Regions from separate parts of the Sporosarcina sp. P16b genome, predicted to be linked through region 3. Evidence: riboswitches for the same ligand, from Rfam matches in the RefSeq annotation. Region 3 holds a riboswitch; each other region holds the start of a gene.
What was found. A riboswitch is a leader RNA that binds a small molecule or an ion and turns the genes downstream of it on or off. The one in region 3 is predicted to bind thiamine pyrophosphate.
Positions count from the first base shown of each region.

Region 1: it holds a riboswitch for thiamine pyrophosphate, as region 3 does, so the genes downstream of both, CSV77_RS09240 (ECF transporter S component) here and thiC (phosphomethylpyrimidine synthase ThiC) in region 3, are expected to answer to the same signal.
Region 2: it holds a riboswitch for thiamine pyrophosphate, as region 3 does, so the genes downstream of both, CSV77_RS11145 (thiamine phosphate synthase) here and thiC (phosphomethylpyrimidine synthase ThiC) in region 3, are expected to answer to the same signal.

Region 1 covers NZ_PDYO01000006.1:61,090-71,935, reverse strand. Annotated here, with positions in the region: gene CSV77_RS09250 (YitT family protein) at 418-1,290, opposite strand; gene CSV77_RS09245 (exonuclease domain-containing protein) at 1,519-2,091, opposite strand; TPP riboswitch at 2,279-2,390, shown strand; gene CSV77_RS09240 (ECF transporter S component) at 2,472-3,041, shown strand; gene CSV77_RS09235 (ABC transporter ATP-binding protein) at 3,063-4,514, shown strand; gene CSV77_RS09230 (energy-coupling factor transporter transmembrane component T family protein) at 4,507-5,277, shown strand; gene CSV77_RS09225 (DUF6526 family protein) at 5,362-5,796, opposite strand; gene CSV77_RS09220 (dicarboxylate/amino acid:cation symporter) at 6,046-7,308, shown strand; gene CSV77_RS09215 (universal stress protein) at 7,365-7,775, opposite strand; gene CSV77_RS09210 (universal stress protein) at 8,027-8,440, opposite strand; gene CSV77_RS09205 (biotin transporter BioY) at 8,621-9,172, opposite strand; gene acnA (aconitate hydratase AcnA) at 9,298-10,846, opposite strand, start outside.
Region 2 covers NZ_PDYO01000008.1:114,850-125,695, reverse strand. Annotated here, with positions in the region: gene CSV77_RS11190 (hypothetical protein) at 1-169, opposite strand, end outside; gene CSV77_RS11185 (CAP domain-containing protein) at 446-1,573, shown strand; gene CSV77_RS11180 (hypothetical protein) at 1,672-2,121, shown strand; gene CSV77_RS11175 (DUF2653 family protein) at 2,106-2,396, shown strand; gene CSV77_RS11170 (superoxide dismutase family protein) at 2,605-3,207, opposite strand; gene CSV77_RS11165 (phosphoribosylaminoimidazolesuccinocarboxamide synthase) at 3,575-4,255, opposite strand; gene CSV77_RS11160 (heavy-metal-associated domain-containing protein) at 4,421-4,642, shown strand; gene CSV77_RS11155 (P-type ATPase actuator domain-containing protein) at 4,658-5,263, shown strand; gene CSV77_RS17140 (hypothetical protein) at 5,241-5,393, shown strand; gene CSV77_RS11150 (Crp/Fnr family transcriptional regulator) at 5,422-5,931, shown strand; TPP riboswitch at 5,989-6,097, shown strand; gene CSV77_RS11145 (thiamine phosphate synthase) at 6,168-6,767, shown strand; gene thiS (sulfur carrier protein ThiS) at 6,751-6,957, shown strand; gene CSV77_RS11135 (thiazole synthase) at 6,954-7,727, shown strand; gene CSV77_RS11130 (ThiF family adenylyltransferase) at 7,724-8,740, shown strand; gene CSV77_RS11125 (ABC transporter ATP-binding protein) at 8,953-9,651, opposite strand; gene CSV77_RS11120 (ABC transporter permease) at 9,655-10,725, opposite strand; gene CSV77_RS16930 (globin-coupled sensor protein) at 10,742-10,846, opposite strand, start outside.
Region 3 covers NZ_PDYO01000017.1:35,385-46,230, forward strand. Annotated here, with positions in the region: gene CSV77_RS14285 (M28 family peptidase) at 1-1,724, shown strand, start outside; gene CSV77_RS14290 (GMC family oxidoreductase) at 1,972-3,597, shown strand; gene CSV77_RS14295 (autorepressor SdpR family transcription factor) at 3,802-4,059, shown strand; gene CSV77_RS14300 (aldo/keto reductase) at 4,478-5,332, shown strand; gene CSV77_RS17050 (hypothetical protein) at 5,552-5,719, opposite strand; gene thiC (phosphomethylpyrimidine synthase ThiC) at 5,738-7,510, opposite strand; TPP riboswitch at 7,630-7,747, opposite strand; gene CSV77_RS14310 (calcium/sodium antiporter) at 8,124-9,077, shown strand; gene CSV77_RS14315 (response regulator transcription factor) at 9,209-9,703, opposite strand; gene CSV77_RS14320 (cupin domain-containing protein) at 9,928-10,458, shown strand; gene CSV77_RS14325 (NAD(P)/FAD-dependent oxidoreductase) at 10,723-10,846, shown strand, end outside.

The DNA of each region.
Region 1 (10,846 bases), on a different contig from region 3:
GCTCATTTCAATCCACACTCTCTAGATAGAGAGTGACCGCAATATAAACAAAAAGCTAAATCCAAATCTATATATCGTCTACTTCATTATAACTTATTACTCTAAAAAGCTAAACCATATTTAATTCAGCACCTTTTCATAAATTCAATGCGCGAACATATATGGACTTTTTATGTTCTCTTAATAGAAGAATAAACATCAAGATCACTGCGTTATTGAAGGACTAATAATAATACTTCCACACGCGGGATTAGTCTCCAAGATACTTTTCCCTTTAAAACAGATGAGTGAGTGATTGTTTGTTATTTTCTTTTTGCGGAGTTGTAATATTCTAATCCCTACACTCTTTTATCAAAGCTAGACTTGCTTACTATACAATTATATTCTGCAGACAAATATATTTTCAATTACATCCACTTAACGTAGTTGGCTCCCGCCAAAATTCCCCCGCTTAATTTCTGCAACTTCATATACCGCCACAAATGCATTTTTGTCTACGTCACGAATGATTTCTTTCATCTTACTATCTTCCAAATGATAAATATTACAAGTGATTTCTATGAATTCCTCTTTTGTAAAACTCTCCTGCACTACTTGATATGTTGCTCTCCGACCTAAACGTCCGTGAATCTCTTCAATCATCAATTCAGGTTGATCCGTTACAATCTTATATGTTTTGGAACCACTAAATCCAATTTCCATGATAGATATGACTTTCGATGCGATGAAATAAGCAATTGCTGACATAATCGCACCAGTCAGCCCAAAGACAGTTGAAACGACAATAAAGACAAAAACATTTAGGAATAAGATTAGATCACTTGTACCAAATGGGAGTTTTCTTGAAAGCAATACTGCGAGCATATCAATACCGTCGAGTGCTCCACCATTACGCAAAGCTATTCCGATTCCGACTCCAATAATGATCCCGCCAACGACAGTTATCAATAATGTATCATCTTGAACAATGATGGGAATATGATGCATTAAACTTGTACTGGCGCTTAAGGATACGATGCCCACGACAGAAAGTGCTGCAAAGCGCGTACCTACCTGTTTGTAACCAAGGAAGATAAACGGGATATTTAAAATCGCAATCAAAACGCCTAACGGAAGTCCAAAAACTTTAGAACCTACAATACTTAGGCCTGTAACCCCACCATCCGATACATTGTTTGGAATAAGGACGGACTCAAGTCCATAAGCTGTGATCACTGCACCCATCATGACGAAAAAGGCTTGAAATAGAAGACGTAACTTCTTATGTGACTTCTTTGTAATTACTTTCATCTTCTCATTCCTTTCAGTTATTCAGTAAGTCACATACTTCTATTTACCATACCCTTTTATCTATATAAACTATTCCATGGACAGTAGATTTTTGTAGTTTTTTGTATAAGTGGCATGACGCGCAACTAAATATAGTTGTAGCATAGAAACCACATGGCCGCAGTAACCCAAGAGTCGTATCGAAAAGGAAAAGACCAGTCATCCCATGATGACTGGTCTTTCTAGTAGTTAAAATCTTGATTTTGCTGGTTTCTTCATTGGGGCTTTATTCATCAAATACGAGATGAATGTATCATCCGCCAAGTTGGGATTGGATGAGTTCAGCAACACAGCTAGATTCTTCGCATCATCGAGCGCTCTATGGGCGTTATGCACTTGAATTCGGTGCGCTCTCAGCAATTGTTGTAGTTTGCCGTTTTCAAATCCATAATTTTTCCATTTGATTTGTCTAACGGAGCAATACCAGTCCATGTCGAGCGTTTCAGGTAATAGTCGACTAACGAAGCCCCTATCAAATGATGCGTTATGTGCTACTATACCGTCTGCTTGATCTAGTATTTTTAGTATTCTATCCATATCAAGCGACTTCCCTCTAACCATCTGATCGGTAATGCCAGTGAGCTGGGTAATTATCGGGGAGATAGAATAGAACGGTTCTTGAAACTCGCAATACTCATCTGCCACTCGAACAATACGATTATCTTCATACTCTCCAAGCATAACCCCTAACTCGATTACTTCACTCGTCTCGGCACGCATGCCTGTTGTCTCCACGTCAATAAAAGCTATATGTTTTGTCATGTAAAAACTCCTTTTACACTCTATTTGCATGATATCGAGAATATAATTATGAACAGTTTGATCCTTTTAGTATATCAGGATTTCAATACAATATGTTCCATTTGAACTGTCAGCATTTAATTGAACGTCTAGTAATTTCATAAGTTGCCACACAATTCAACGTGCTGTATACTAGGATTGCTTACATGATTGTCCGTCCGGGTGCTTGAGTGAATCAGGCTGAGATAGCAGATGAATCCTCTGCTGACCGTTAATCTGATCTGGGTAATGCCAGCGTAGAGAGCGTGATCGATGGAATTATACAGGAATCTCTTTCCTTCCTCGGCCGTCTGCTCTTCAGACGGCTTTTTTGTATAAAAAATAACGAGGAGTGGAAGAGTTTGAAAAAGTTAAAGTTTACCGATTTATTGATCACCATCATGATCGGCGTTGTATTTGGCGTGCTCATGAAGTTTTGGGATGATTTATACACTGTCGTCAAACCGATCATGCCTGTTGCACGTCAACTGCTTTACGGTATGTGGTTCATGGTGGGGCCGTTTGCCTTCCTATTATTACGAAAGCCCGGTACTGCATTCATCGCAAGTATTGCGGGGGCTTCCTTGTCTGCATTTGCCGGCCATGGTATTGAAGTATTGATGTATGGATTTGTACAAGGACTTGCTGCTGAATTATTGTTCGCTGCATTCCGTTATCGACGCTATTCTATTTTAATTGCAGGGTTAGCAGGAGTCGCGTCATGTCTTGCAAGTTTCGGACTTGATTTGATTTATGGTTACGCAGCACTCGAAACATGGGCACTCATTGTGAAATACGGATTACGTGCAATCAGCGCATTCATCTTCACAGGTATTTTCGCTGTGTTTATTGTAAAAGCGCTAGAAGCAACAGGTGTGACATCGCTAATTCGCCCCGTCGATAATAAAGAATATACGATGCTTGATCAGTAAAAGCGGAGGTATGATCCAACTATGAATAACATCAGCGTTACCGAGTTACGACTGAAGTTTCCTGGAGAAGATGCTTTGGTCTTTAAGGACCTCTCCTTCTCTGTTCAGCCCGGTGAAAAAGTTCTCATGCTCGGTCCTAGCGGTTGTGGGAAATCCACTTTACTTCAAGTACTGAGTGGCATTATCCCGAACTCTATCGAACTGCCAATGAAAGCAACAAGCATTCAGTTACCTGACTCGTGGGGGTTCGTTTTCCAAGACCCAGATACACAGTTCTGTATGACCTACGTCGATGAAGAACTCGCATTCGTTTTGGAGAATCTTCAAGTGCCGCGTGAAGAAATGGCACCTCTTATTGAGGAGGTGTTGAAGCGTGTAGACTTGCACTTGATAGATGCCCACACGCCCATCAATGAAATGTCTCAAGGTATGAAACAACGGTTGGCATTGGCTTCTGTTTTATTATTGGAACCGGACGTGCTATTTCTGGACGAACCTTCCGCATTACTGGATCCGGAAGGCACGCAACAGATATGGACTTCTATTAAAGAAGCAACCGCTGATAAAACTGTGATCATCGTGGAGCATAAAATCGATTTGATTGCTGACTGGGTAGATCGTGTTGTGTTGTTTAATGATCATGGTGTCATACTAGCAGACGGTTCACCTGCAGATATTTTTGCAAACTTTCAGGAAGAACTGAAACGTTATGGCATTTGGTATCCAGGGGTATGGGAAGAATATAAAACATCTGATGCATTTCAATTAATGATGCTAAATCGTCAAGCCGTTTCATCGCAAAAGAAAATTCAGATCCAAGACTTTCACGGTTATCGTGGTCCAGTGGAGAAGATTTCCGCCAAACATGCGACTGTACAGGCCGGTGACTGGATTACGATTGTTGGGGAAAATGGTTCTGGTAAAAGTACATTGCTTTTATCTCTTATGCAATTGCTTCGGACTAACGGCGTCTATGAAGTGAACGGCGTAGCCATTGTGTGGAAAAAGAAGAAACGGCAACTCCCGAAAGGTCTATCGCTCGTCTTTCAAAATCCCGAACTACAATTTGTAACGAACTCGATTACGGAAGAATTAACAGTATCTTTGCACGGTATGCCAAAAGCCGATGCAGACATGTATGCAAAGGAATTGATGCGCTTATTTAACCTGCCCGATTCCGTTTCACGCCATCCTTATCAACTATCTACGGGCCAAAAGCGTCGCTTGAGTGTAGCAACTGCCCTTACTCCTAGTACGGATATCCTGTTACTCGATGAACCTACTTTTGGACAGGATGCACGAAACACAATCGCTATTCTTGAGAAATTGGAGCAGTTGCGCACGAAAGGCATGACAATTTTGATGGTTACGCATGATACGGAAATAGTAGAGAACTTCGCTACTGCTGTTTGGACTGTAGTTGACGGCGTTGTGCATACGGCTAATGGAGTTGGTGGTGCAAAGAGTGTTTAATTGGTTCACACCTAAACGCGAAACCTGGCTATTCCGAGTCAATCCCGCGCTAAAATTCATCGTATTTTTTGCGTTCTTGATCATTACGCTTGTGAATCAAAGTTTACCTTTTGCTATCTCACAGGCTATTCTATATGGAATATTATTTTATGTATTCAGTGGCTATTCACTGAAGAAACTTTTATTGCTTTCCATTCCGTTAGTCATTTCATTCCTGTCCACTGGATTGACGATGTTATTATTCGGTAAGGGTGAAACGGTGTTGTGGCAATGGGGACTACTCAAGATCTCCGAGGAGAGTATTCAACACGCGCTGTTGCTCGGGAGTAAATCACTTTCATTTGGCTTCGTCGGTTTTACGTTTATCTTAACAATCCAACCCGTACTATTCTTTTATGCTATGATGCAGCAGTTTCGTCTGCCGTCTAAATATGCCTATAGCTTTATTGCAGCGTTTCGTTTAATTCCTGCTGTCACTGAAGAGCTGCAAATTCGCAGGAACGCGTTGAAAGTACGGAATCTACAGTTTTCCAAAGGGATTAAAGGTGTGTATGAGCGATTGCAATCCTATACCGTTCCTCTCTTTGCCCAAAGTATACGTCGTGCGCAACGCATTGCCGTTGCGATGGAAGCGAAACAGTATCAGATGGGCGCTGCAAGGACGTATTATTATCCTACACGGTATAATGGAATAGACGTGGTTTTTGTACTTATCATGATATGTAGTTTATCTCTAGCCTTTTTACTATCTGTTTATCAATAGTTACTCGATAACGAACACATATACTGTATAAGCAAATTAACAGAGAACACAGATCTAGTTCAGATTCTGTGCTCTCTTTTTTCATTACACACGCTGATGATCTGCTCTCCATGATTTTATGGATTTCTTAATTTCATCAGGTGACAGATCTTCCACTGCTGCTCGATTCGCAAGCTCCACGTACTCTTCATCTGAAGCAAATCGTAATGCAATCCATTGTGATTTCGTCAATTGTGCAGCTAAACGGTTACCCGTCAACATAAAGTAACGAAGCTGTTCTTCCGTGACGATTAATCGATCTTGCAAAGACAACGCATAAATCCGTGCAAGCATCCCTGGAATAATAGCAAGAACGATGACAGCGAATAATAACAAAATCTGCATTGAAAAACCATGCTTTACAAATTGATAAATTCCATAGACCGCTGTTATCAAAATCAATAGAACGCTTAATGGTAACCAAATATAGTGTTGCAAAGGTGTTACCCGTGTATGATTTTCATACGATTGTTCTTTCATCTCGTCCCTCCTTACATACCTACAGGGGTATCTTACATGATTTAATATTAGTTGTATACATAATTGCCCTTTCTTAAGGTAGTGGTTTCAATTCATCGTGAAACCATTCGATCTTATTGAACAAGACTCAATAAACTTGGCGACTTGTATACACTCTTTCAGTAGTTAGAATTATTAGTATTGACAAAACATATATATTTCATTATATTAAACCTACTATATCAATAAGGATTTAAGGAGTTGTTTTCTATGAAACTTTCAACAAAAATCACAGTCGGTCTTGTGTCGGGTATAATTTTCGGCATTATCGTAAATATCTTTCTCCCGCAAGCAGTACCGCAATTGAATGAATACGTACTTTCTCCAATCGGTAAAATTTTCTTGAGCTTAATCCAGTTCGTAGTAGTACCCATTGTGTTTACATCTTTGATTGTAGGTTTCTCTAGTATAGATCACTCTGAAAAAGTTGGACGGTTGACAGGGAAGTTATTATTCCTTTACATAAGCACAAGCATACTCGCGCTTGTCATTGGCTACATTACCGCTTCAGTTTTGAAACCAGGGAATATGGTAGATGGCTTAGGGGAATTGGCAGCCGGCGAGGCAAAGGAAGGACAAGGTATACTTGAATGGTTAATTTCAATAGTTCCTACCAATCCATTCGAAGCATTTGCAACAGGGAATTTGTTGCAGATTATCTTCACGGCAATTATTGTTGTCATTGGAATTCGTATGGCTGGCAGTCATGCAAAACCATTTCTTTCATTCGTAGAAAGCGTACATGCTATCGTAGAAAAGATTACAATGCTTGTTTTAAGATTATCTCCAATAGGTGTTTTCGCCTTAATCAGTTCCGTAATTGCCACCCAAGGTCTTGATATTGTGCAGAAGTTATTTGTTTATATCTTAGGATTAATCTTAGCTTTGACACTGATGGCTATCGCGTACTTTGTTATTCTAAGCTTCTTACATGTGTCTCCAAAGCACTTCTGGAAAAGCTTCCAGCCGACATTCGGTATCGCATTCGGTACGGCTAGCTCTAATGCAGCATTGCCGGTCGCTATTGAAAATAGCAAAAAAGAATTTAAAATGAAAGAAGAGATTGCAGGTTTTGCGATACCTTTAGGAACTGCCTTGAAACGGGACGGTGCTTGCATTTTGCAGACATTCAATGCTTTATTCGTTGCTCAGCTATTTGATATCCAGCTGAGTGGCGCACAAATCTTAGCAATCATTGTCAGTGCACTTGTCGTGTCATTTAGTACAGCTGGTGTGCCAGGTGCAGGTATCATTATGATGTCCACTGTACTTGCCGCAGCCAATTTACCTCTTGCGGGTATTGCGCTTGTCGCTGGAGTGGATCGTTTGACTGATGGCTTCCGTACATTGTTGAACGTATTTGGCAATACAGCCAATGCCGTGATACTAGATAAGTGGGAAGATAATTCTTCAATCACCGATATGAAAACGCAAAGTCCAGAACCAGCATACGCCGACAGTAAAAGACTCTAAAAAAACTGCCGTAACATATCTGTAGGATACGCTACGGCAGTTCTGCTTTATATTGTTTATTTAATTATCGTGACAGAGCTATTCACATGTTTAATTACTTTTTGACTGACACTACCCATAACTAACTTTTTAAGTAATTTTAAACCGCGACTGCTTAGGATGAGATGATCAATTTCATTCGTGTTTACATGTTTAATGATTTGCTGATGCGGATTTCCCCGGAGCATTGTAACTTCTGCGACTATTCCACTATCATTGACTAACTTCAATGCAGATTGCATCTTCTTCTTCTGGTACATAGCAAGACTGTTAGGACTTTGTTTTAACAATCGCTCATCTTCTTTATTAAAGTCGATCACATGGATCAATTCCAGTTTCGCTCCAGAAAATTGTTGCATTAACATGATCGCATAATCTGTTGCCCGTAATGCATTATCTGAGCCATCTACCGCCACAGCAATCTTCATGATAAAACCTCCCAAAACTACTTTCTACGCTTTTTCAATTGAGATCTTCTCTCAGCTTCCGTCACCGACATAACATTCCACTCTCATATTCCATACCCTCTTCACGGATCACATAGTCCAGCAGTAAGTCCCTGTTCTATCAATTCAAAATCATTCTACCAATTATTTAACAAAAATCCAACAATCAGCTTCCCAGAAAACCATAATTCTAATATAAATTTCCAGTGAACAAGACCATATGACCACTTCATTTACTTAACAATTGTTACTGGACAATTTGCTTGCTCCATTACACTGCGACTTACACTGCCAAGCACCACTTCTTGCATTATGTTCATTCCACGACTCCCCAGTACCAATTGCTCAACATTTGCTGTCTGCAGATGTTTAATGATTTCATGGTCTGGATTTCCTCGTAACAGCGTGACACTCGTTTTAACTCCGATTTTTTCCGCCAATTCCACTACTGGCCTCACAATTCGATCTTGATACAAGGATAAACTTTTAAGATTTTGCAACAGGAGTTGTTCATCTTCCACTTTGTTATAATCGGTTACGGAAATCACTTCAAGCTCTGCGTCTTGTGCATCTTTTAAAAGTGTCAACGCATATTTCGCTGCACGAAAAGCATGTTCAGAACCATCTATAGCTACAGCAATTTTCATACTAACAGCCCCCATTATTTCGAATACTCGCTATTGTTAGTATATACCAGAAGACGATAATATTCAGTAATCCAACTGCTTTCCTAATCCACTCAATGTGAAATACCAATGGACTAACACATCTAAAAAAACGTTAACTCATATAATATGAATTAACGTTTTTTATACTGTGAGATTAAATTAAGCGAGCAATAATCGATTAGCGAGCAATCTTCCGCGAACCGTAATACCCGCCCACGCTGCAAGAAATGCTTTGATGAAACCACCGATTAAAAATGGAACAAAGCCTGCCATGACAGCGGCTGTCCAAGAAAGTTCCGCAATAAACTTTAGCCATACTGTACCAAACGCTAAGGCGACGAACATTCCAATGATATTTGCAATAATTGCATTCGGTAATTTGAAACTTGTACGCTCCATATAATAACCCGTGATGAATGCAGTTGGGATAAAGCCAATTAGAAATCCGCCGGTAGGTCCAAAAATTACACCTAACCCTGAAGACATGCCTGAAAATACAGGCATCCCTACCGCTCCCATCGCTAAATATACTAGTACAGAGATCGTTCCATAACATGAACCTAAAATAGTCGCTGCTAGACCGACTGCCAGTGTTTGTCCTGTAATCGGAACTAATGGCAGTGGTATCGTTAGCTGTGCCATAATACCGATAATGGCCGCGAATAATGCGGTTACAATCATCATTTTCAATTTATTTCGTGAGTCTATCATTTCTCTAATCCCCTTTGAGTAAACCATTCCATAAGTAGCGTTGACATACATTTTATAGTATATAAATATATGTGTCAATCGTTTTTAGTAGTTTGTTTACTCAAGGTATTGTAGATAGATTACACTTATTCAGATTTTTTTAATTCCATCATACTTTCAGCCACGGAAGGCAATAAACCACCTTGCAAATACGCTTCTTTTTCCATGACGTTATCAATTCTAAGCAATACGGAAAATTGAATGATTTTACCGTTCGGTCTCACTGCCGTCATACCACAGCGCTGGCCAGGAACGAATGCATGATCTTCCATATCGAGCGTATAGGTTTCCGTTCCATCCAAGTGGAGCACGGATACCGATTCACCTTCTTCAAATTGAAGAGGCAGCACGCCCATGCCTGACAGATTACTACGGTGAATGCGCTCAAAGCTTTCAGCAAGTACCACTTTTACACCGAGCAGCGATGTACCTTTTGCTGCCCAATCCCGCGAACTTCCCGTTCCGTACTCTTTCCCTGCCAGTATAATTAAATTACGCTGTTCTTTTTCATATCGCTGTGCTGCTTCAAATACCGTAACTTGTTCTCCTGTCCCCCTGTGTATCGTATAGCCACCTTCTACGCCAGGTATAAGTTGATTGCGAAGGCGTATATTCGCAAACGTACCGCGCATCATCACATGATGATTTCCCCTGCGCGCACCATAGTTATTGTAAGAACGCGGACTGATTCCCTGTTCTGATAAATATCTGCCCGCCTCACTATTCAATGGTATATGTCCTGCCGGTGATATGTGATCCGTTGTAATAGAATCTCCCAACATCAATAGTGGAATCATCTTCTCAGTGCTTTTTTTGATTGACATATTATGAACCTTGTCAAAATAAGGTGCACGCTGAATATACGTGGAGTTTTGATCCCAGTCATAGAGCATACCTTCTCTCGCTGGTATCGAATCCCAAGTTTCATTTGAATAAATTCCTGCGTATTCTTCACGGAAAAGTGATGCATCAACATTTTTCGCAATCATTTGTTGCACTATTTTCGTAGAAGGCCATAAGTCCGCTAAATAAATAGGTTGTCCTTCTGTTCCTATGCCTATTGGTTCGCTATCAAAGTCTATATCGATACGCCCTGCAAGTGCATAGGCAACAACTAATGGAGGTGAAGCTAAATAATTTGCACGGATCAGTGGATGTACACGCCCCTCAAAATTCCGGTTCCCACTTAAAATAGACGCTACGACCAAATCATTTTCTGCTATCGCTTCTTCTGCTTCGGGCATCAGTGAGCCGCTATTGCCACAGCATGTAGCACAGCCATATCCATCTACGAAAAACCCAAGTTGCTCAAGCGATGTTAGTAGATCCGCCTTTTCCAAATAACGTGTGACGACACGAGAGCCCGGTGTTAAAGTCGTTTTGACATACGAAGGTACGTGTAAGCCCTTTTCCACTGCACCTGCAGCTAGTAAACCTGCAGCCACCATGACAGATGGATTGGACGTATTAGTGCAACTCGTAATAGAAGCCAATACAATAGACCCGTCCTGTATACCCTTCGCATATTTCACATGTTGCTTTCCATACCCACCGTCAGCAACTGATTTCGACAATACATTATTAAACGATTGTTTCATGTCAACCAGTGCTATTGTATCTTGGGGTCTTTTCGGA
Region 2 (10,846 bases), on a different contig from region 3:
CTGCCACGTAGACAAATGCATTGCCGTTCGGGTGCAAATGTTGCACGACAACCGTCTTATCATACAAAGACTCTTCATAATGATAGTTCAAGCGCTTCATAGACACTTCTTTCTTCACTAACTCCGGGAACTCTTCTATAATCTGTTGTTTTTCTTCAAATGTTAACATGTTTTTTCCTTCTTTCTACTGAAATTCAGTCTTCATCTCGTTCGCCATTCCGTAATCAGGACAAGCAATATGACGACTACAAATGCGATTATATAAAACCAGGAAGGTACACTGCTCACGCCACCGAACATGCCATCCACTCCTTCCAAACTTCCATTCTTTTTTTAGTATACCCTTTTTCCTGCTACTCTGGAGGAATATTTTCAACAATTCATAGTTCCCACTGTATTGCTGAGGGTGAAACAGAGTATAATGTGAATGAGGAGTGGGTTTCATATGATAAAACGCCTGTTTCAGTTACTCTTTCTCGCAGTACTCATCTACGCTTTCAAGCCCTTCTGGGAAGGTCCAGTATCAGAATACGTGGACTTATCTTTTCTCGACCCGCTTGATGCCAAAGTAGAAACCGTGCTGAACGAGGAAGTAGTTAGATCTGCGCTTGACTATACAAAAGAATCGATTGTCGATTTAATTACATTCGTTTCCAATAAAGCTGCCGGAAACAGTCCCCCAGAGGAAGTCGCCCAACCCGTGCTCGATGCACCGGCAACAGGCATTATTTCTATCCACAATATCGAAATTGGTACAACCGAAGCGCAAGTGAAGGAAAAGCTCGGTGAACCTATGCGGAAATCCGTCAATGAATATGGAACGGAATGGCTGACATTCCATGACAATTATCAGAACTTCGTCATGTTGTCATACGATATCAAACGTCGCGTCAATGCGCTCTATACAAATGATCGCCTCATCGCTTCATCGATCGGCATCGAGTACGGTGTGCCGAAAGCGGAAATACGTAAAGGCCTAGGCGAACCAATTTCTGAAATACGTAAAGGGACAAACATTTATAAGCTGCAAAACGATGAAGGCATGGACATCTTTCATACGGATGGTCTGTATATCTATGTCTTTTATGATCTGCATACTGACAATACCGTAACCGCAGTCCAATTAATCTCGGATTCGCTAGAGCAAAAAAAGTCCGCCCTCTATGCCCCCAAAAACGATGCGTTGCGTAAAGGCTTTGAGATGCAACTATTTGACTTGACGAACGCAGCAAGAGTTCGACACGGTCGCTCCATTTTAACATGGGATGAACTTGCGGCTGAAACAGCACGTCTGCACAGTACGGATATGGCAGTACAAGATTACTTCAGTCATAAAAACTTGCAAGGCGAGTCCCCTTTTGACCGTATGAAAAAGCAAGGGGTGGCGTTCGTCAGTGCGGGTGAAAACCTAGCCTACGGTCAGTCAAGCAGTATTTTTGCACATGAAGGTCTAATGAATTCAAAAGGCCACAGAGAAAACATATTAATCCGTGACTACCAGTTCATTGGGATCGGTGTAGACTTCAATGACAAAGAACAGCCATTTTATACTGAAAACTTCTTCGCGAAGTAAGGGAATTTCCTTTCATTACGGTAAGATATCCAGTAAAATAAAGACAAGGGCTTTGGTAAATCCAAGACCTTCATTACAGCATTAAAGGAGATTATCAATTGAAAAAATTTGCTGCATTTTTCCTCGCTGCGACATTGATTTTGTCGCCAATCGGGAACATCATCTTCCAAGATGAAATTACTGCTGAAGCACGTGGTTATAAGTCTGGTAAGAAGAGTTTCAGTACACCTAATCGTGTGCAACCGAATAAAGCCGAAAAGAAACAAGATACCAATCAAAGTAATGATAGAGCAACAGCAGGTAACACAGCGAAGAAGCCAGGCGGTATGGGTGGCGGCTTGATGAAAGGTCTATTAGTTGGTGGACTTGCGGGTCTATTATTCGGCAGCTTGTTTGCGAATATGGGTATGCTTGGGTCCATTATGGGCTTGTTGATTAACGTGTTAGCGATTGTCTTCATCATTTACATGGTTCGGAAGATTTTCGCAATCTTCAAAGAGAAAGAGCGTAAACGCAATGAGGATATGAATCAATGGAACAACAGATAATCTACGAACAGGACGTAGTAAATGCAGTTTGTGTATTGATTGCAAAAGAGTCACGTGCTATGCCAGACGACGTGGAAGTCGAACTTGCTTACGATGAGGACACTGGGTTTTCAGCAGATGCCGAGCTTAATGGCAAGATGCATCATTTGGATACCTCCCGTCTTGTCGAAGCACTTCGCCTTTGGATTGAGCAGTATCTCGATCAAGATCCGATGGCAGCAGGCATTCAGCTAAAGCTGGATGATGAAGAAGGGATTATCGCGATAGTTCGGTAATCAACAGGACGCCCCTTTCCGGGAGGGCGTTCTTTTTTTCGTCTATGTGAATGAAGAGGCTGGCAATGGGATACGTAAGGAGATTTGCGTCCTTCTGCTTTAATTTTTTCGTAGATATTAACTAACTATCCATTTCCAATATACTTTGACTTAAAACTTCAACACACAAAAAAGATGCCCCACACCTCGGGACATCCTGTTCTACTTATTACTTCATATTCTCAGATGTAATCTCTGCACAAGCAAATGGCGCGCCTGAATTACCTGCTGGATCTGTGATGTTATCATCCGGACCCTCGTGAATCACCAACGCCGTTCCGTCTTCATCGAGTAATGAATTGTCTTTTCCAGACTCAAGTGTAACTTCATCTGTCGTCACAGTAACTTTTGCGTTTCCATCTTCATCCGCCACAAGATTCTCCAAGTCACCAGCGTGGTGTCCTTCTGGATTATCCAATCCGTGCTTTTTATCTGTTGGGTTGAAATGACCGCCAGCAGATGCTTTAAAGTCCGGTGCTGTACAGACACCGGTTTCATGGAAGTGCATGCCGTGTTCCCCTGGCTCAAGGCCCGATACGTCGACATCCATTGCTACGCCAGACGGTCCTTGCGTTAGCGTTACGGAACCGATTTCTTCTCCATCCACATTTATCACTGGCGCCATCACTTCAGGCTCCGTTGTCCCCTCTTCTTCCACGACGGGTTCACCGCTGCCGTTCACCGGTTCTTTTTCTTTTTCTTCATCCGCCGCGCCACCGCAAGCCGCCATCATTAACGCGGATCCCAATACAATACTAGGTAATTTCCACATAAATGCATTCCTCCTCGTGTAAGTTATGTACTTTGATGTTCATTACTATTTGGATAATGAACCCACAATATGTAGTGTACCCACTTTTATAGTTTTCTAACATGCTGTTGGAGTTCTAAGAGCGGATAGCCGGCAAGATAGATCGGTTAACTCGCGACAATGAGCGGTTGCAAGGACCTATAGAGCGCTTATCAACAAACTAAGAGCGAATATGCAGCACAATAGAGCGCTCTAGCCACTTGAATGAGCGTCCACTCCCCCCTCCCTCCCTTATACAATAAAAAACACTCCTGATACTAGGTCAGTCAGCGCATAGCGTAAGTGACAATATAAAAAACCGGAAACAATTTTCGTTTCCGGTTGAGTTTTATGAAAATAATATCTTTTCTAATTCCATTGGTTCAATATATGTATCGCCTCGATAAACGCGCATATTGCCTCCTGAAATTTCATCGATCAACATGATGTTTCGCTCAGGATCGCGACCGAACTCCAATTTGATATCATAAAGTTCTAAACCTTTTTCCGCCATCTCTGATCGCACTACTTCAGAAATTTGCTGGGTCAATTCTTTAAGTACCGCATATTCTTCATGCGTCAAAATGTGAAGTTGTGCCAAAGCATCTTCTGAAATGGGTGGATCTTGACGTTCATCATCTTTTAGCGTCACTTCCACGAATGCATCCAATACTTGTCCTTCTTCGGCATACGCACCGAATCTGCGCAAGAAACTTCCGACCGCACGGTATCGACAAATCACTTCTAATCCTTTACCAAAGATCGTAGCAGGCTTCACCGTCATCGTCACTTCATCCAGATCGGCATCGATGTAATGCGTCGGTACGTTTTGCTCCTCCAATTTCTCGAAAAAGTATTTCGTCATGCGAAGTCCAGACTTCCCGGCACCATCAATCGTCAGGCCTACTGTGTTGGCACCTGGATCAAATACACCATCTTCCCCTGTTACATCATCCTTGAATTTCAATAGCACGTGGCCATCTTCCAAGCGGTAGACGTCTTTCGTTTTACCAGAATAGGTTAATTTCATCCGTACGATTCTCCTCTATTCATAAATGTATACTGCTTATTCAGTATAAAGCACTTTGACGAGAAGAAAAAGTATTGTTTGACAAAAGTTGATGGGCGTCAAGGTCGTTTTCACAAAATACTCTCATACTTAAGTTGACAAATACACAAGAAGAGGATGAGATCAATGAAAAAAGTCGTATTTTTAATGGAACCATTCAGTTGCCCGTCATGTGTCAAAAAAATTGAAGGTGCACTATCTCGAGCAAAAGGTGTACAGCGAGTAAAAGTATTATTCCATTCAAGTAAAGTTCGAGTCGAGTTTGATGAATCTATCGTAGAAGCCAATGAATTACAGGAATTAATTAGTAAACTCGGCTATCCAGTTCTCAATAAAAAAGTCTCATAGAGAGGAGGCATTCAAATGAACGCAAAGCAAACCGTACGCATCACTTCCCTATCCGCGATTTTGCTTGGAGCAGCGATCATCTTGCACTTCGCAAGCCTTCATGACGCGCGTCAGATTACATTAATCGCGGCCACTTTAATCGCGGGTACTCCGATTGCAATCAAGGCATGGAAAGCTATCCGCATGAAAGCTTTTAGTATTGAACTTCTCGTGACCATCGCGGTCATCGGTGCGCTATTTATTGGTGAGTATGTAGAATCCGCTGCAGTTACCTTCTTATTTTTATTCGGAGCGCTACTTGAAATTCGTACAATGGAGAAAACCCGCTCGTCCCTCAAGGCACTTATTGATCTGGCCCCACTAGAAGCAAGTGTCTTTCGAGATGGTAAAATAATGACAATCGCTGTTGACGAGGTAGTAGTCGGTGACCGAGTAATCGTTCGCTCAGGAGAACAAGTTCCAGTTGACGGACCGATTGTTACAGGCAGTGCTTCCATAAATGAAGCAAGTGTACTTTTGGTTATATTGAACGCCATTCGATTAATACGCTATACTAGTGACAAACCAGCCAGTCGAAATATAAGCGAGGTGAAAGTGAATGAGTCAACAGCCCCACAATAATACGACGGATCAAAATATGTGTGTATCGCTCGTTCCGTTGTTCAATCATTTGGAAACTGAACAGATGAAACACGTAGTAGGAACTCGCGCGAAACACTTCGCATCCACGTGGAAAAATCATTTACAATGAAGGCGACTGCTCCGAAGGTTTATATATTTTGCATAAAGGACGAATCAAAGTATACCGCCTGTCAGAAAACGGCAAAGAGCAACTCGTGCGAATTTTAGAACCGGGAGATTTCACAGGTGAGCTGTCATTATTCAATGCCAAACCTCATGACGCCTACGCAGAAACACTTGAACCCGTGGAATTATGTATTATTCAACGTGATCAAATGCAACAACTTCTACAAAAACATCCTGCGATCTCATTAAAGATGTTAGAGGAATTCTCCTCTCGCCTCGCCCGGACAGAACAACGGGCAGCGCGGATCGGTATGGAAGCAGCAGAAACGCGTATCGCCCTATATCTAGCCGATTTATCTGAAGAACAACAACAATTGACAGTCGAATTACCGATGAGTCGCAAAGATCTCGCCTCCCACCTCGGGACGACACCTGAAACAATTAGTCGCAAATTAAGCGCATTCGAGGAGTCGGGCTGGATTCGGCAGTCCAGCATGAAAACGGTGGATATTCTCGATTTGGATGCTTTATTACTTTTATAAAAGAAACTCTTTTCATTCCACTACGTACATGATACGCTAGTTCTGAAAACTAAATATTTTGACCATTGGGGGAATCCTTCACAAGGACTGAGAAAAGAGTGTGGCTCTGAAACCCTTATTACCTGAACAGATTAGCATCTGCGGAGGGAAGTGGCGAGTCGTTCCGTATATATTTCTGTCGACACATCCACCACTTTCCGATTCGGGAAGTGGTTTTTTCTATTGGAGGGGAATGAATGAAGTTACTTGGCGTGACTGATGACTGTCTTTCGGTTGACGAACTGACTTTACACTTGCAGCAGACAGCGCCGTTTCTAGATGCTATTATTTTGCGTGAAAAGTCCAAGACAGATGCACAACTGACAGATTTGATTACGCGTCTTGCGAATAGCGGATTTCCACTCGATAAGCTCATTATACATGCCAGACCTTACGTGGCTGGCGAGCTGAACCTTAGAAAAGTGCAGTTGACTGGCTATGGCATGTCTTTACGGGATGCACTTCGGAAATTTCCCGAGCTACAATTCGGGTGCTCAATTCATTCAATGGAAGAAGCAAAGGAAGCTACGACGGAAGGCGCGGATTGGCTCTTGCACGGGCATGTTTTCGAGACGAAATCAAAGCCCGGCCTACCAGCGCGCGGCACGGAAGAATTGTTTTCTATTGCAAAGTATAGTTCGATCCCCGTGTATGCAATCGGCGGAATTCAGCCGCTCCACTTGCCTGATTTACAACGAAACGGCGTAGCAGGCGTGGCTGTATTATCCCCTATGCGTTCATTAAAAGTCTTACAAAGTTATAGAATAGGAGTCGTGTCTAATGAAGAAAATGATTGATCTGAACGGAAAAACCTATTCGGTCGTTCCAGAAGTAGCGACGATTCAACAGTTACTTGAGCATTTGGGATTAGGTGATCGTATTTTGATTGTGGAGAAAAACAAAGAGATTTTGCAAAAAGATCACTATGACGCACCGATTATGGATCGAGACCAAATTGAAATTATACATTTTGTAGGAGGCGGATGAAGATGTTAAAAATTGCAGATAAAGAATTCTCTTCACGGTTATTACTAGGCACAGGGAAATATCCTTCATTTGAAATACAAAAGCAGGCAGTTGCAGTATCAGAAGCAGAAATCCTCACGTTTGCAGTACGACGCATGGATATTTTCGAAGCGTCGCAGCCCAATTTTCTAAAGCAATTGGATTTAACTCGCTATACATTACTTCCAAATACTGCAGGCGCAAGTACAGCAGAAGAAGCCGTACATATCGCACGTCTTGCAAAGGCATCAGGACTTTGTGACATGGTGAAAGTGGAAATTATCGGATGCAGCCGTTCATTGCTTCCAGATCCTGTAGAGACATTACGCGCTACTGAAATGCTGCTAGAGGAAGGCTTTATTGTATTGCCTTATACGTCAGACGATGTAGTGCTCGCAAGAAGACTATGCGAATTAGGCGTTCATGCCATCATGCCGGGCGCTGCGCCAATCGGTTCAGGCAGAGGCATTCTGAATCCGCTGAATCTGTCATTGATCATTGAGCAATCGAATGTCCCCGTCATCATTGACGCTGGCGTCGGCTCTCCAAAAGACGCGGCATTCGCGATGGAGCTCGGAGCAGACGGTGTATTGCTGAATACGGCAGTATCAGAAGCCGCAAATCCTGTCATGATGGCAGAAGCAATGAAACTCGCGATTGAAGCAGGACGTCTCGGTTATAAGGCAGGACGTATGCCAGTCCGCGATTACGGCGTAGCAAGCAGTCCAACTGAAGGGCTTGTGACGAATTGACCGGAAAATATTCTCGGCAAGAGCTATTTGCACCTATCGGACCAGTTGGACAACAGCGTATCCGCGAGGCAAAAGTTTTCGTCTTAGGAGCGGGTGCACTCGGTTCTTCCGGAGCGGAAATGCTTGTCCGTGCAGGGGTCGGCGAACTAACGATTGTTGATCGTGATATTTTGGAGTGGACCAATCTTCATAGACAGCAATTATACACAGAGCAAGATGTCATGGATCAATTGCCGAAAGCGATTGCAGCAGAAAGCCGTTTGCGCGCTATCAACAGCGATGTGAAAGTTCGTGGGATTGTGGCGGATGTGACACCTGAAAATGTTCTCGACCTATTCGAGGGACATCATTTCATTCTCGACGGCACAGATAATATCGAAACACGATTACTAGCAAATGACGCAGCGTTACAACTCGGCATCCCTTTCTTCATGGGTGCTTGCGTCGGTAGCTACGGGCTGACGTTTCCTATTGGTGTAAAAGAAGGCTCACCCTGCTTGCATTGTCTACTCGAAGCGTTACCACCACAGTCTTTAACATGCGATACAGTCGGCGTCATCTCACCAATCGTCGTTACAACGGCTGCCCGTCAAACCGCCGAATTGCTGAAGTGTATAACGGGTGCGCAGATGGAACCGCGCCTGGAATCCGTCGATCTATGGACAGGCGAACGTGCTGCAATGGACGTGCACAGTATGAAGAAATCTAGTTGTCCGAGTTGCTCAGACACTCCAACCTATCCTTACCTATCTGCCAATGAAGTCATTCGGACTGCCGTGCTGTGCGGACGCGACACCGTGCAACTGACATGGCCAAGGAACCGACAAGTGGAACTACTACCATTTGCCGAATCCATTCGCGGTATTGTTTCTAATTTAAAACAAAACCCATATTTGGTTTCCTGTGAATACAACGCTCATCGACTCGTGTTATTCCGCGATGGCAGGATGTTGGTACATGGAACGAAGGATATCATGGTTGCACGGAAGATCGTCGCTGGTTTATTGGGATGATGCTTGTGCTTAGAGCGCTTGCGCGTGGGCTATGATCGGTTGACACGTTGGATAGAGCGCTGGCCCCTGGACTATGAGCGATGAACACGTTCAATAGAGCGCTCCGTCCAATTTTATGAGCATACCCAATAAATCCTCCAATAAAAAAACGCTTCAGAAAGCCATAAAACAGCTTTCCGAAGCGTTTATTTCATTATTTATTCAACCCTCGCTTATTCCGTCGAATCCAATGCCATCTCAGCCGAACTCTCCAACTTCAACACACCATCCGTCATCTTGTACACCTTATCCACGTATCGAATCAATCGTATATCATGTGTCACGACGATGGTCGCTGTCTGATTCGACTTCGTTTCATTACGCAACAACTCCATCACCTCAAACGCCCGATCCGAATCGAGTGAAGCGGTAGGCTCATCCGCCAAAAGAATCGCTGGCTTGCTGAACAATGCTTTCGCAATCGCCACACGTTGTCGCTCACCGCCCGATAAATCAGATGGATAATTCTTACGCAACTTGGTAATACCTAAATCTTCATATAACTTACGTTGCTCATCTTTGGTCATATTGTCTTTCTTCACTTTATTTAGCAATTCAAGCTGCTGATCAACAGTTAGGAACGGCACAAGGTTGGAAGCTTGCAATATAAACCCGATTTCCTGCAAACGGATTTTTGAACGTTGCTTTTCATTTAGCTGCGATAATTCTTTACCGTTAATGATGACTTCGCCTTCGCTTGGTGTTTGCAGAGCGCCAGCCACCGTCAGGAACGTACTTTTACCTGAACCTGACGGACCGATAACCGCGACCAATTCTCCACGTTCAACTAAGAAATTGGTTTCCTTCATCGCTTCAACGAGCGTATTGCCTTCACCGAACGTCTTTTTCGCATTTCGTAGTTCCAGTACCATCGTTTACCCCCCTATCGCTTCGAGCGGATCAATTCGAATAATCGTCCAAACCGAAATGACAGCCCCGAGAATTGCCACTACTATTAAGACCACCCCATAAATGATCATGGTAGGTATATCAAACATGATAGGAACTGCATTTGGCAGGAAGCTTCCCGCAAGCAACGTCAGTCCAAATGCTAGGACTACCCCGATCAACGCGAGAATGAATGTCTGTGCGATAACGGATCTTGCCAAATAAGCGCTGGAAATCCCCTGCGCTTTCATCAGACCGAACATGCTGATTTTCTGGACAGTCAATACGTACAGGAAAATGGCAACGATTGCCGCTGAAATGACGAATAGGAAGTAAATCATATACGTCAACGTCAAATTCTGCTCCGTATAACCCGGTAGATTCTCGATAAATGTTTCCGTTTCAATAATTTCCGTATTGTCTGGCAAGGAAAGTGTAGCCCAGTCTTTGTCTCTAATGACAATTGCGTTAACCAAGTCTTTATTCATTGTATAGGCGTCACCATATTTAATTTTCTGCATATCATTTAACTTCATATAGAGAATAGGCGACGCATTAAAACGAGCTTTTTCCGTGAAGCCGACAATCGTCAGTTTCGTGTCTGTTGAGGATAACTCGAGCGTATCCCCTATTTTAAAGCCTTCATCTTTTAGCACATCAGATGCCACGACACCGTTTTGAACGTAAAATGTCGGGTCCCCTTCACTAACTTCAGGCTTGATGAACTCTTCTCTATCTATACCGAAGAGCATGACATTTTGTTTGGTATCACCATTGTTTGCGATGGCGCCCATTTGGCTAACAACAGCCGTTTCTTTCGCATCCAGTTCATCGGCTATTTTCTTGTCAAGTGCCGACTCATACAAACTCTTATCGGATTCCTCTGTCAGAAGAACTGCATCGACTTTCCACGAGTCGATCGCTTCTCTGTTCATGCTGGCTAATCCATTTGCCAGTCCGGATAGGAAGAACACGAGGAATGACACCAATAGTAAAATCGATGTGATGAGTAAAAATCGTAATTTATTCTTTTTGATTTCGCTCCATGCTAAAAACATTCATTCTCACTTCCTTTTATAGGACATTTATCGCTTCTTCCAACTCATAAGAAGTGGATACAACTTCCTTCGATACGCCGCCAATTGATGTAATGACGCTTTGCAAATTTATCATATGGTC
Region 3 (10,846 bases):
TCCAGGAACTTGAAGTAATCTACGCAGGAAAAGGTACCGCGGCAGATTTAGAAGGATTGGACATAAAAGGGAAACTTGTATTAATCGATATTAATCAAAGGGAAGAATGGTGGATTAATTATCCCGCCTATCAAGCACATGTTAAAGGGGCGGCTGCAGTCATTGCGGTGCAAGAAGCGGGCTACGGAGAAGTCGATCCCGATGCATTGAATGCGCAAGACATTTGCGGACCCGATGATGCACCTGCGTTTTCGATGTCTCAAACCGACGCGGCCGAGTTGAAGAAAGCTTTAGAGGCAAGCGAAAAAGAGACGCTAACCGTAAAGTTTGATGCTAAATCGACCGTGAAAATGGATCAGGAAACGTATAATTATTACGGGAAAATCGTCGGGAAAGATCCTGATTCCTACATTTTATTGTCCGCCCATTATGATTCATATTTTGCTGGGTTCCAAGACGACAATGCAGCAATTGCATTAATGCTCGGAATCGCCAAAGGGATGATCGACAGCGGCTATCAACCGGAAAAGACGTTGGTCTTCAACGCGCTTGCCGCGGAAGAATGGGGTAAGTCGAATACTCGATACGACTGGTCGACGGGCGCTTACAATCAAATCTTCAATATTCATCCGGACTGGGTCGGTAAGACATTTGCGAATCTGAACTTCGAGCTTCCGGCATATGAACATACGACACAAGATGAAATCCGATCCGTCTACGAGTTGAATAACTATTTGACAGAGTTTGCAAAAGAAGTACCTACAGTTGCCGATGTGTATAAAGACGGAATTTCAGTAGTGTCTCCGTTGCGTACGTGGTCAGATGATTTCTCATTCGGTATCGCAGGCGTACCAGCGCTTCGAAACGATTTCCAAGATAGTGAATTCATGAAAACTCACTATCATTCTCAATTCGACAATGAAGATACGTACAATGCCGATGCGTTGAAATTCCACTTAAATCTCTATGGATTATTGACGATACACTACGATCAAACCGCTATCGTGCCATTGGATTTCACGACACGTTTGCAAGCGATGAAAGACATGATCGACGCAGATGTATTTGAACAAGCTTCTGTGGCGTCGGATCACTTGACGAAAGAGATCGATCAAGCGATGTCCAGTGCACAAGAAGTGAACAAAAAAGTCGCGTACATGAATAAAGAATATGCGGCAGCACTCGAAAAAGAGGATGCAGACCAAGCGAAGAAATTGTACGATGAAAGTCGTGAGTTGAACAGCGGCTTGTTGGCGGCTTATAAATATGCCGAAGATCAATTTGTGCGATTGACTTGGGAAGACGAACCGATTTTCCCTCATGAACATGCGCAAAACAACGTAAAAAACTTAGCCGCTTCCATTGAAGCATTAACTACAGGTGATATCGCCACTCCGCTGGACGAGCACTTATATGCAATTGACAACAATTGGTATGCGTATGACTTTGATCAGGAAGTATTTAACTACTTTACAGACTACGTCATAAAAGCACCAAAAGAACAGCTCATGTGGGGGGCTGGCCGAATTGTCGACCATGAAGATTTATTCAAAACGATCCAGTCATTGAAAACGAAGAAAGAACAAACGAAGCCAGATCTGTCAGTAGAAATCACTTCGTTGATGAATGCACTCGACAGACAAAAGAAGCTATTGGAACAAACCGTAACGGATGAAACAGCTAGTGTGAAGAAATTAGGTGAGCTGTTAAGTGATCTGAAATAAAGATAGAGAAGTTCAGGAACTTTCTATGCTGTTTGGCAGTAACAACCTGAAATATTAGTGAGGTATTAAAAGCATCGCATTTAGCGGTGCTTTTTTTCACAAGGTTTTTACTACCTCGCTTTAATCAAATAAACCATTATGCGCAAAGACCTTGCACTACGATCCAGGCGATGGTCTCTATAAGCTTCATAATCCAACCTTCCATGCCATAGGATATACTGCTTGAAAATCACTTAGGGGGATTGAAATGAATAGAGACGCCAATAATCAATCAACGTTTGACTATATCGTAATTGGAACGGGTCCGGCGGGTGCTACTATTGCCAGAAAACTAACAGATACTAAACAAAATTCTGTGCTAGTTTTAGAGGCGGGAGATAATAACAGTAAGGAACAGCCGATCAGAGATTCTTTGTTTGCGCCACCATTTATTCTCACTGACGACTTTTTCCCCCAATACTTCTGGCAAGGAAAAAGTGTCCCCCAGAAAAATGTAAACGGAAGGTCATTTGATTGGACGGGAGGACGAACATTGGGTGGCGGATCCTCCATTAACAATAACCAGTATGTAAGGCCATCACAGGCGAATATGAAACAATGGGAAAACCTCCTAGGTCCACTTTGGTCACCTGAACAACAGACCTATCAATTTTCACTACTAGAAAACTACAATGGCCAAACGGAAAATCCAAATGCGAGAGGATATAACGGGCAGTTGGATATCAGGCAGGCTCCTGCTAATCCAACCACCATGGCTGAAAAATTAGTTACAGCGATGGAAAAAGCCACTGGTTTCAAAAGAATTTTAGATTATAACGATCCCAATACACCACTTGGCCCCTTTACGAGGTGGCAGCTTTATCAGACCCCCTATGGTCAACGAGAAAGTGCGGATACGGCGTTTCTTTCATCGGATGTACTGACTGAAAACGGTGAAGGAGTAAATGGAAGAAGATTAGTAGTATCTTATAATTCAACGGTTCAGCGTGTGATTTTTGATAATGAAAGGCGGGCAATAGGTGTTGAATTTCTTAAGGAAGGAAAATGTTATTACGCATATGCTCGTAAAAAAGTCATTGTGTCGGCTGGAATAAATAGCCCACAACTGTTACTGCTTTCTGGAATTGGGCCATCCGAAACACTCCATAAAGCGAGTATTCCCGTCGTTCATCATAATGCGAATGTGGGAAAGAACATGACTACCCATCCAGTTAACACTTCCACCTTTACAACGAATCCGAATGACAAAGCACTTCCGGACGCTGATCCTTTTGCGCTTTATACGGGTGGAGCCTTCTTACCGGATCCAACACCAGGCGCTGACCCCAACCGCCGTGGTGTGCAGCTAATTGGACAAATCGGCACTGGCGGAATGTTAAGCATCGTCGTTATTTTATTAGAACCGAAAAGCCAAGGAACTATCAAAATCCAAAATGGGGATCCGTTAAAGATTGCAATTGCTGATGCTGACTTTTTGAATAAACGCTCCGACCTAGAAACCATAAAAAACGTTTACAGAGTATATATTAAAAATATTGCAACAGAACTATCAAAAATAGATTCACACTATCAACTCGTTACTCCCTCACTGGAAACCATTCAGGATGATAGCAAACTCGAAAAGTTCATTCAAGAAAACTTAGGTCCAACACACCATATACAAGGTACGCTACGAATGGCGCCAAGTGAAGAAAATGGTGTGGTGAATGCTGCCGGTGAAGTATACGGTGTAAAAGATTTGATCGTTGCAGATGATTCCATTGCACCGTTTGTTTCGGATGGCAATACGTCGGCGCCAGCTTTCTTCATTGGCGCAAACATTGCTGAACACTTAGTGAGACAAGATCGTATGAACTACGGTGAAATACCATGACAAATTAAAAGAGCGCATGAGGCCGTCAAACGTGAAGTAAATATTTCAATAAGGAGTGCCTGTGTGAAAACAAACGTGAGTATTCAACCATTCATAGTTGTTTTCAAAATAGGTGCTTTTTTAATCACTTCAAATAGTATATAATTAGATAAATATCTAATTAGACAAACGACTAAATATCTCAAGCGAAAGGAGAGACTCAATTTGAATGAAGTTTTTAAATCCCTAAATGATGAAACAAGAAGACAAATACTAACGCTACTCAGTGAAAAAGGTTCTTTAACTGCTAGTGAAATACATGAAGAATTCGAGATGAGTAAGCCGAGCATTTCCAACCATTTAAACATCTTGCGTAATGCGGGTCTTGTCAGTTCTGAGAAAAAAGGTCAATATATTTACTACACTCTCCACACAACGGTTCTGCAAGATTTGCTCGTATGGATGATAAAATTGAATAAATAAATATGTTGTGAGAAATTACTATCCCTTGAACTAATGATTACATAGCTATGTACTAAAGTTATGAGCTATAGATAGAAGATAGAGAAGCGTGAGTAAGGTATTGAGACTAGAGTGATGTTACTTTCATTCTCTATATACTACACGGACAAACAAAATTTAATTTTGTTTGTTATTCTGTTTTATGCTATATCGATTGTTTAAGGAAAAATAAAAAGTGCACTTGAGCCAGTAAAGAATGTGGATGTTCAACCATTCATATTTATTGCAGACACAAGTGCTTTTTTTTTCAAACAGAAAAGAATGTTTAATTAACTTTCAGTAAGGGAATTTACAAGGATAAGATGAGCGGTATACATGTCCGATGAAATCATGTTTCCACCACTAGAAGAGTGTACTATTAAAAAGGAGTAAGATAAAAATGGATCAATTAAATGTACAAACGATGCGATTGAATGATGGAACGAGCCTTCCTTCAATTGGTTTTGGAACCGTAAAAGTAAAAGGTGCGCAAGGTGTCGTCAGTACACTAACAGCAATCGAAGCGGGATACAGACTGATTGACACATCAACGAATTATAATAATGAAGGAATGGTAGGGGAAGCGATTCGGCGTTCATCTGTACCTAGAGAAGAATTGATAATAAGTTCCAAACTTCCTGGTGCTTCACATGATTACGAACGAGCAATTCTTATGATTCAAGAGTCATTGTATCGTATCGGAATCGATTACTTTGATAAATACTTGATTCATTGGCCGCTTCCAAAACAAGATCGATACGTAGAAGCATGGCAAGCGTTAGTCGATGCGCAGAAATTTGGACTGATTAAGACGATAGGTGTATCTAATTTTTTACCAGAGCATCTGGAGCGGATCATTGAAGAAACAGGTGTAACACCGGCTACCAATCAAATTGAACGCCATCCGTATTTTACTAACAACGAACTAGTGGAATACAATAAAAGTCGCGGAGTTGTAACGGAGGCATGGAGTCCTTTAGGGCGCAAATTAAACGACGTGTTAGAGAATGAAACAATTGTATCCATCGCTAAAAAATACAATAAAGAACCCGCGCAGATTATTATTCGTTGGAACTTACAGAATGAAGTCTTAACCGTCGTGAAATCATCTTCTTATGATCATCAAAAAGCAAACCTTGATGTATTCGATTTTGAATTAACCGAAGAAGACATTAGACAAATTGATTCCTTGGATAAAGGTGAAGCGGGAAGAGTAGAAGGACAGCATCCGAACGAATATGAAGAGTTTGATTAAATATTAATAAGTTTAATAATCCGGATACCTTCAATCGTATAATCAGCGTACCAGACTTTGAATTTCTAATGAAATTAATATAAATCCCCATCAAAAAAATGACCCACCTCGATCCACATTATAAAGTGGCGAGGTGGGTTTTGTTGTTTTTATTGCACCAACAATTTTTCTAGGAAACACAAAGAACATAATGGCCCTTTTTGAATGGCAGAACATCTATTAATAATGAACACTCTCTATTTTCAAGCATTTCAAGCATTTCCTATAGGTGAAGGTTTCGGTATATTCGTGTATACATTGTGCTTGCAAGAGTGCCAACTGTTCTTCTAATTGATGAAGATTTCGACGTTTTACAGTAATCTGATGAATTAACTGTTCAGTTGTCATCACTCAATTCACTCCTGATTAAAGATAGATTTCAGCACCGGATTTTTTGAATTCTTCAGCTTTCTCTTTCATGCCACTTTCCATTGCAAGCTTCTCTTCTAAACTATTTTCATCCGCATATTTTCTAATGTCGTGCGAAATACGCATACTGCAAAACTTCGGCCCGCACATTGAACAGAAGTGGGCGACCTTTGCCCCTTCAGCCGGCAATGTTTCATCATGGTATTCCATCGCGCGTTCAGGATCCAGACTTAAATTAAATTGATCTCTCCAACGGAATTCGAAACGGGCTTTTGACAATGCATCGTCACGTTTGTATGCGTCGGGATGACCTTTTGCTAAATCAGCTGCATGTGCTGCAATTTTATACGTGATGACGCCTTCACGCACATCTTCTTTATTCGGGAGACCGAGATGCTCTTTAGGCGTTACATAGCATAACATCGCGGTCCCGAACCAACCGATCATAGCCGCACCAATAGCAGAAGTGATATGGTCATAGGCAGGAGCAATATCTGTCGTCAAAGGACCGAGTGTATAGAAAGGGGCTTCTTGACAAATCTCCATTTGCTTGTCCATGTTTTCCTTGATTAAATGCATAGGCACATGTCCAGGACCTTCTACCATGACTTGCACATCATGGGACCAAGCAATTTTCGTTAGTTCTCCAAGTGTTGCAAGTTCAGCGAATTGCGCCTCGTCATTGGCATCCGCGATAGATCCTGGACGTAATCCGTCTCCTAATGAAAAAGCAATATCGTATTGTTTCATGATTTCACATATATCTTCAAAGTGTGTGTAGAGGAAACTTTCTGTATGATGCAACATACACCACTGGGCCATAATAGAACCACCTCGTGAGACAATGCCAGTCACACGATTAATCGTCATGGGAATATAACGAAGTAGAACACCTGCATGGATTGTAAAGTAACTGACACCTTGCTCGGCCTGCTCAATCAAAGTGTCACGGAATACTTCCCATGAGAGATCCTCCACTTTGCCGTTTACTTTTTCCAACGCTTGATATAACGGAACCGTTCCCACTGGGACAGGCGAGTTGCGGATAATCCATTCGCGTGTTGTATGGATATTCTTTCCCGTTGATAAATCCATGATATTATCTGCACCCCAACGTGTAGCCCAGGTCATCTTTTCCACTTCTTCAGTAATGGATGAACAGACAGCAGAATTACCAATATTCGCATTAATTTTCACATGGAATTTACTGCCGATAATCATCGGTTCCGCTTCAGGGTGGTTAATATTCGACGGGATAATGGCTCGGCCCCTTGCGACTTCATCCCGTACAAGTTCTGGCGTTATATTTTCACGAATAGCAATGAACTCCATCTCAGGTGTAATGATTCCTTTGCGTGCATAATGCATTTGTGTAACATTCATGCCACTTTTTGCTCGTAATGGTTTGCGTTTCAACAATGGAAATTCTGCATCATTTTGCATTTGTTCCATTGAACGATACCCGTTATCCCGCGGCTTCACTTGTCTGCCTTCATATTCTTCCACGTCATTTCGTTCTACTATCCAGTTCTTCTTGATGTTCGGCAGTCCTTTTTTAATATCAACTGTATAACCAGTTTCCGTATATTTACCGCTTGTATCGTAGACACGAAAAGGTTCATTCGGTATTTCGCCTTGATCAGTTACAGTGGGTGATAGCTCAATTTCGCGCATCGGTACAAGTATGTCTGGACGACTTCCTTGTACGTAAACCTTTCGACTTGCTGGAAAGCATTCATGGATATAGATTTCTTCTTTCTTCTCTTGCATTTTGTCATCGTCTCCTTTTGAGGTTTGACCATGACTCGATTCAAGTAAAGGGAATCGGCAACAAAAAAGACCAGTTCCGTAGATAGGACCTGGTCTTCAAAACGCAAAAATACGCGTCGCTGATAAAATGAAAACTTCCCTACGCTGGTACGAGCCAGATCAGGTCCAAAGAGTCCGGAATGCGTGTACTATCATTCCATCTCAGTCCAATAACGTTGGACACCCCTAGTTATAGTATTAAATTGTGTGAACAGGAATAGTCTACCATATAATTAGCTGTTTTTAAAGAGTTAGTATACTTTTGATTTCCATAACTCAAAAAAGTAGATTCTAATGAGAAATGAATATCTTTGTATGACTTGAAGGATGCATTAGCAGTGATGACGTGAGATAATCAAAAGTGATAAACAAAGAAGGAAAGATCGTTGTAGTGGAGCTGACGTCGTATAAAATATTAGCGATTGAGAACAATGAAACCTATGGGTATATAAAATCAAATTCCTATGGTGTTATGGGTCATTGTGAATGTAACAAGTCGCATCATATGTGCAGTAATTGGACAAAATATTTTATCGACTAGAAATTTCATTCCCTTGGAGGAGGCAATCAATAAATGTCCTATATTTTATTAATAATTGGATTTATATTATTAATAAAAGGAGCCGATTATTTCGTAGATGGCTCTTCAAATATTGCAAGGCTACTGCAAATTCCCCCTATTTTGATCGGGCTAACCATTGTAGCGCTCGGAACTAGCTCACCAGAAGCGACGGTCAGTATTATTGCTGCTATGGGTGGAAATGCAGACGTCGCAGTGGGGAACGTAGTGGGAAGTAATATTTTCAACATCACCATCGTGGTCGGAATAGCAGCATTCCTGTTTCCATTGAAAGTACAGAGCGAAACCATTCGGAAAGAAATTCCGTTCACTTTACTGGCAGGTATTGTCATGTTGGTGTTGATGAGTGATATGGCACTGCAAGGCTTCAGTAGCAATGTGCTCACGCGCAGTGATGGAATGATTTTCTTGCTATTCCTCTCGATCTTTATGTACTATGTGATTGAACTTGGGCTTCGAAGCCGTCAAAATTCCACGCTTACACAAGCTACTGAGAATGTGAAGTGGGGGAAGAATATCTTCATTACGCTAGTCGGGCTGGCGGCGATTATTTTCGGAGGGGATTTGGTCGTCGATCATGCTACGAAGATTGCTTATTCTCTTGGCATGAGTGAAACATTGGTCGGTCTTACGATCATCGCCATCGGTACCTCTCTACCTGAATTGGTTACGTCGATTTCAGCGGCTTTGAAAAAAGAAAGTGAAATCGCTTTGGGGAACATCGTCGGGAGCAATATTTTTAACATCCTGTTTGTTCTCGGGGCTTCCTCTGTCATTACGCCGATCGCAGTGAACGATAAAGTATTTATTGACGTTGTCATTATGCTAGTATTGACCTTAGTATTGTTACTGTTTGCAAGAACTGGTTTCAAAATTGGTAAGCGTGAAGGTCTGATGTTAGCTGTAGCATACGTCGTGTATCTTGTGTATGTTATTTTGCGTAATTGAGTAATAATTTGCTGATGGTCTGCTTCTTTATATGAAAGAAGCGCTTGATTTCATAAAGAAAAGGCAATTTTCCATTCGTGGAAAGTTGCCTTTTCTGACTTTATGGCATGGTGTGATTAGAGGGGTCCGTGTTATCTCCACTTATACCCGATCCCCCAAACCGTCACCAAAATCTCTTCAATAGGAAAATTGGATTTCCTCAATTTATCCCGTAGATTTCGAATATGAGAATCGACTGTCCGAACTTCTGTATACGTGTCATATTCCCAAGCTACTTGAAGCAAGTCTTCCCGTGTGAACGTCCGATTTGGCCGGTTCATCATCGCTTCTATGATATAGAATTCCTTTAACGTAAGTCGAACTTCATGCGTGTCATATAGGATGGAATAGGACTCCAAGTCAAGAGTAAATGGGCCTTCCTGAATAGCCTTTGGTTGATTTTCACCCTCTGTACGCCGTAATGCCACACGCACTCTTGCTGTGAGTTCGCGTTCGTCAAATGGTTTCGTAATATAATCATCCGCACCTTGGTCGAGTCCTTTCACAATATCTGATTTGTCGGATCGAGCAGCACGAGATGTACATCCTCCATCCAAGTGAATAACTGCGGTTTCAAACGGATTCACTAGCCACAAATGCCGTCACACAATCTTCGGATAATGTTCGATCTTTTCATAGCATCTCATTAATCACCAAGTTAATTATTAGAAGATTTGAAATTTTATGTTGACAATGAATTTATTTAGAAGTATGATATGACCATATAGAAACATTGTTTTCTATATAAAACAGGGGCCTTCTTTGAATAAGCGTTTTCGTCAAGAGGTCTAAAAATAGGGAGGAAGAAAACATGGAGTTCACAACAGTAGAGGATTTTGAAAAGAAATATATTGCGAGATTGGGAGATAGAAAGTTGGACTGGAACGTTTTAAAGTTCCAAGAAGAATTAGATCCGAGATATCGCCGTGCACAAATGCGCTATATTGGACGTGGTGCAACAGCAAACAAAGATTCAAATGTAATTGAAGCAAACAACTTCACATTAAGCACGATGGTTTTACCAGCTGGTTCAATTGGTCCATTGCACTTACACTCAGACGTAGAAGAAGTGTTCTTCATTTTGGAAGGTGAAATGACGGTCCTTTTAGAGTATGAAGGAAAAGAGTATGAGATAAAAATGAATAAGCGCGACTGTGTCAGCGTACCACCTGGCATTCAGCGTGGTATCCGCAACGATGGAAAAGAAGATGCGATGATGCTTGTTATGCTAGGTGCGGCAAAACCACAACTACCGACTTATCCAGAAGGCAGCGAACTTGAAAAGATTCGCATTGAGCGTGCGAAAGAAAGAGAAGCGATTGTTGCGCAGGCAGACCGCTAATTTATCGATGGATCAACTGATCTTCAATCAAAAAATATTTTTGCACAGAATGTAGAGGCGTCTACCATAGAAGACTTTCATCTCTAAAAGTGACAAAATGATAGCGCTTTAATTATCCAGTTTAGCAGGTCATCCAAACTCTAGATGACTTGCGTTCTTAATCTGGATGCAATTACGCCTCGGCGTAATTGATTACATAGTTTCATATTTTACTTAACGGTAGAGGTGCATCGACATCAATCGAAGGAAAGTGAGGAATTTAAAATGAAAATCGATGAGAAAGTATACGACATCACAATAATTGGAGGTGGCCCTGCTGGGTTGTTTACTGCATTCTATGGAGGAATGCGGGAAGCTAGTGTGAAGATTATAGAAAGTTTACCTCAGT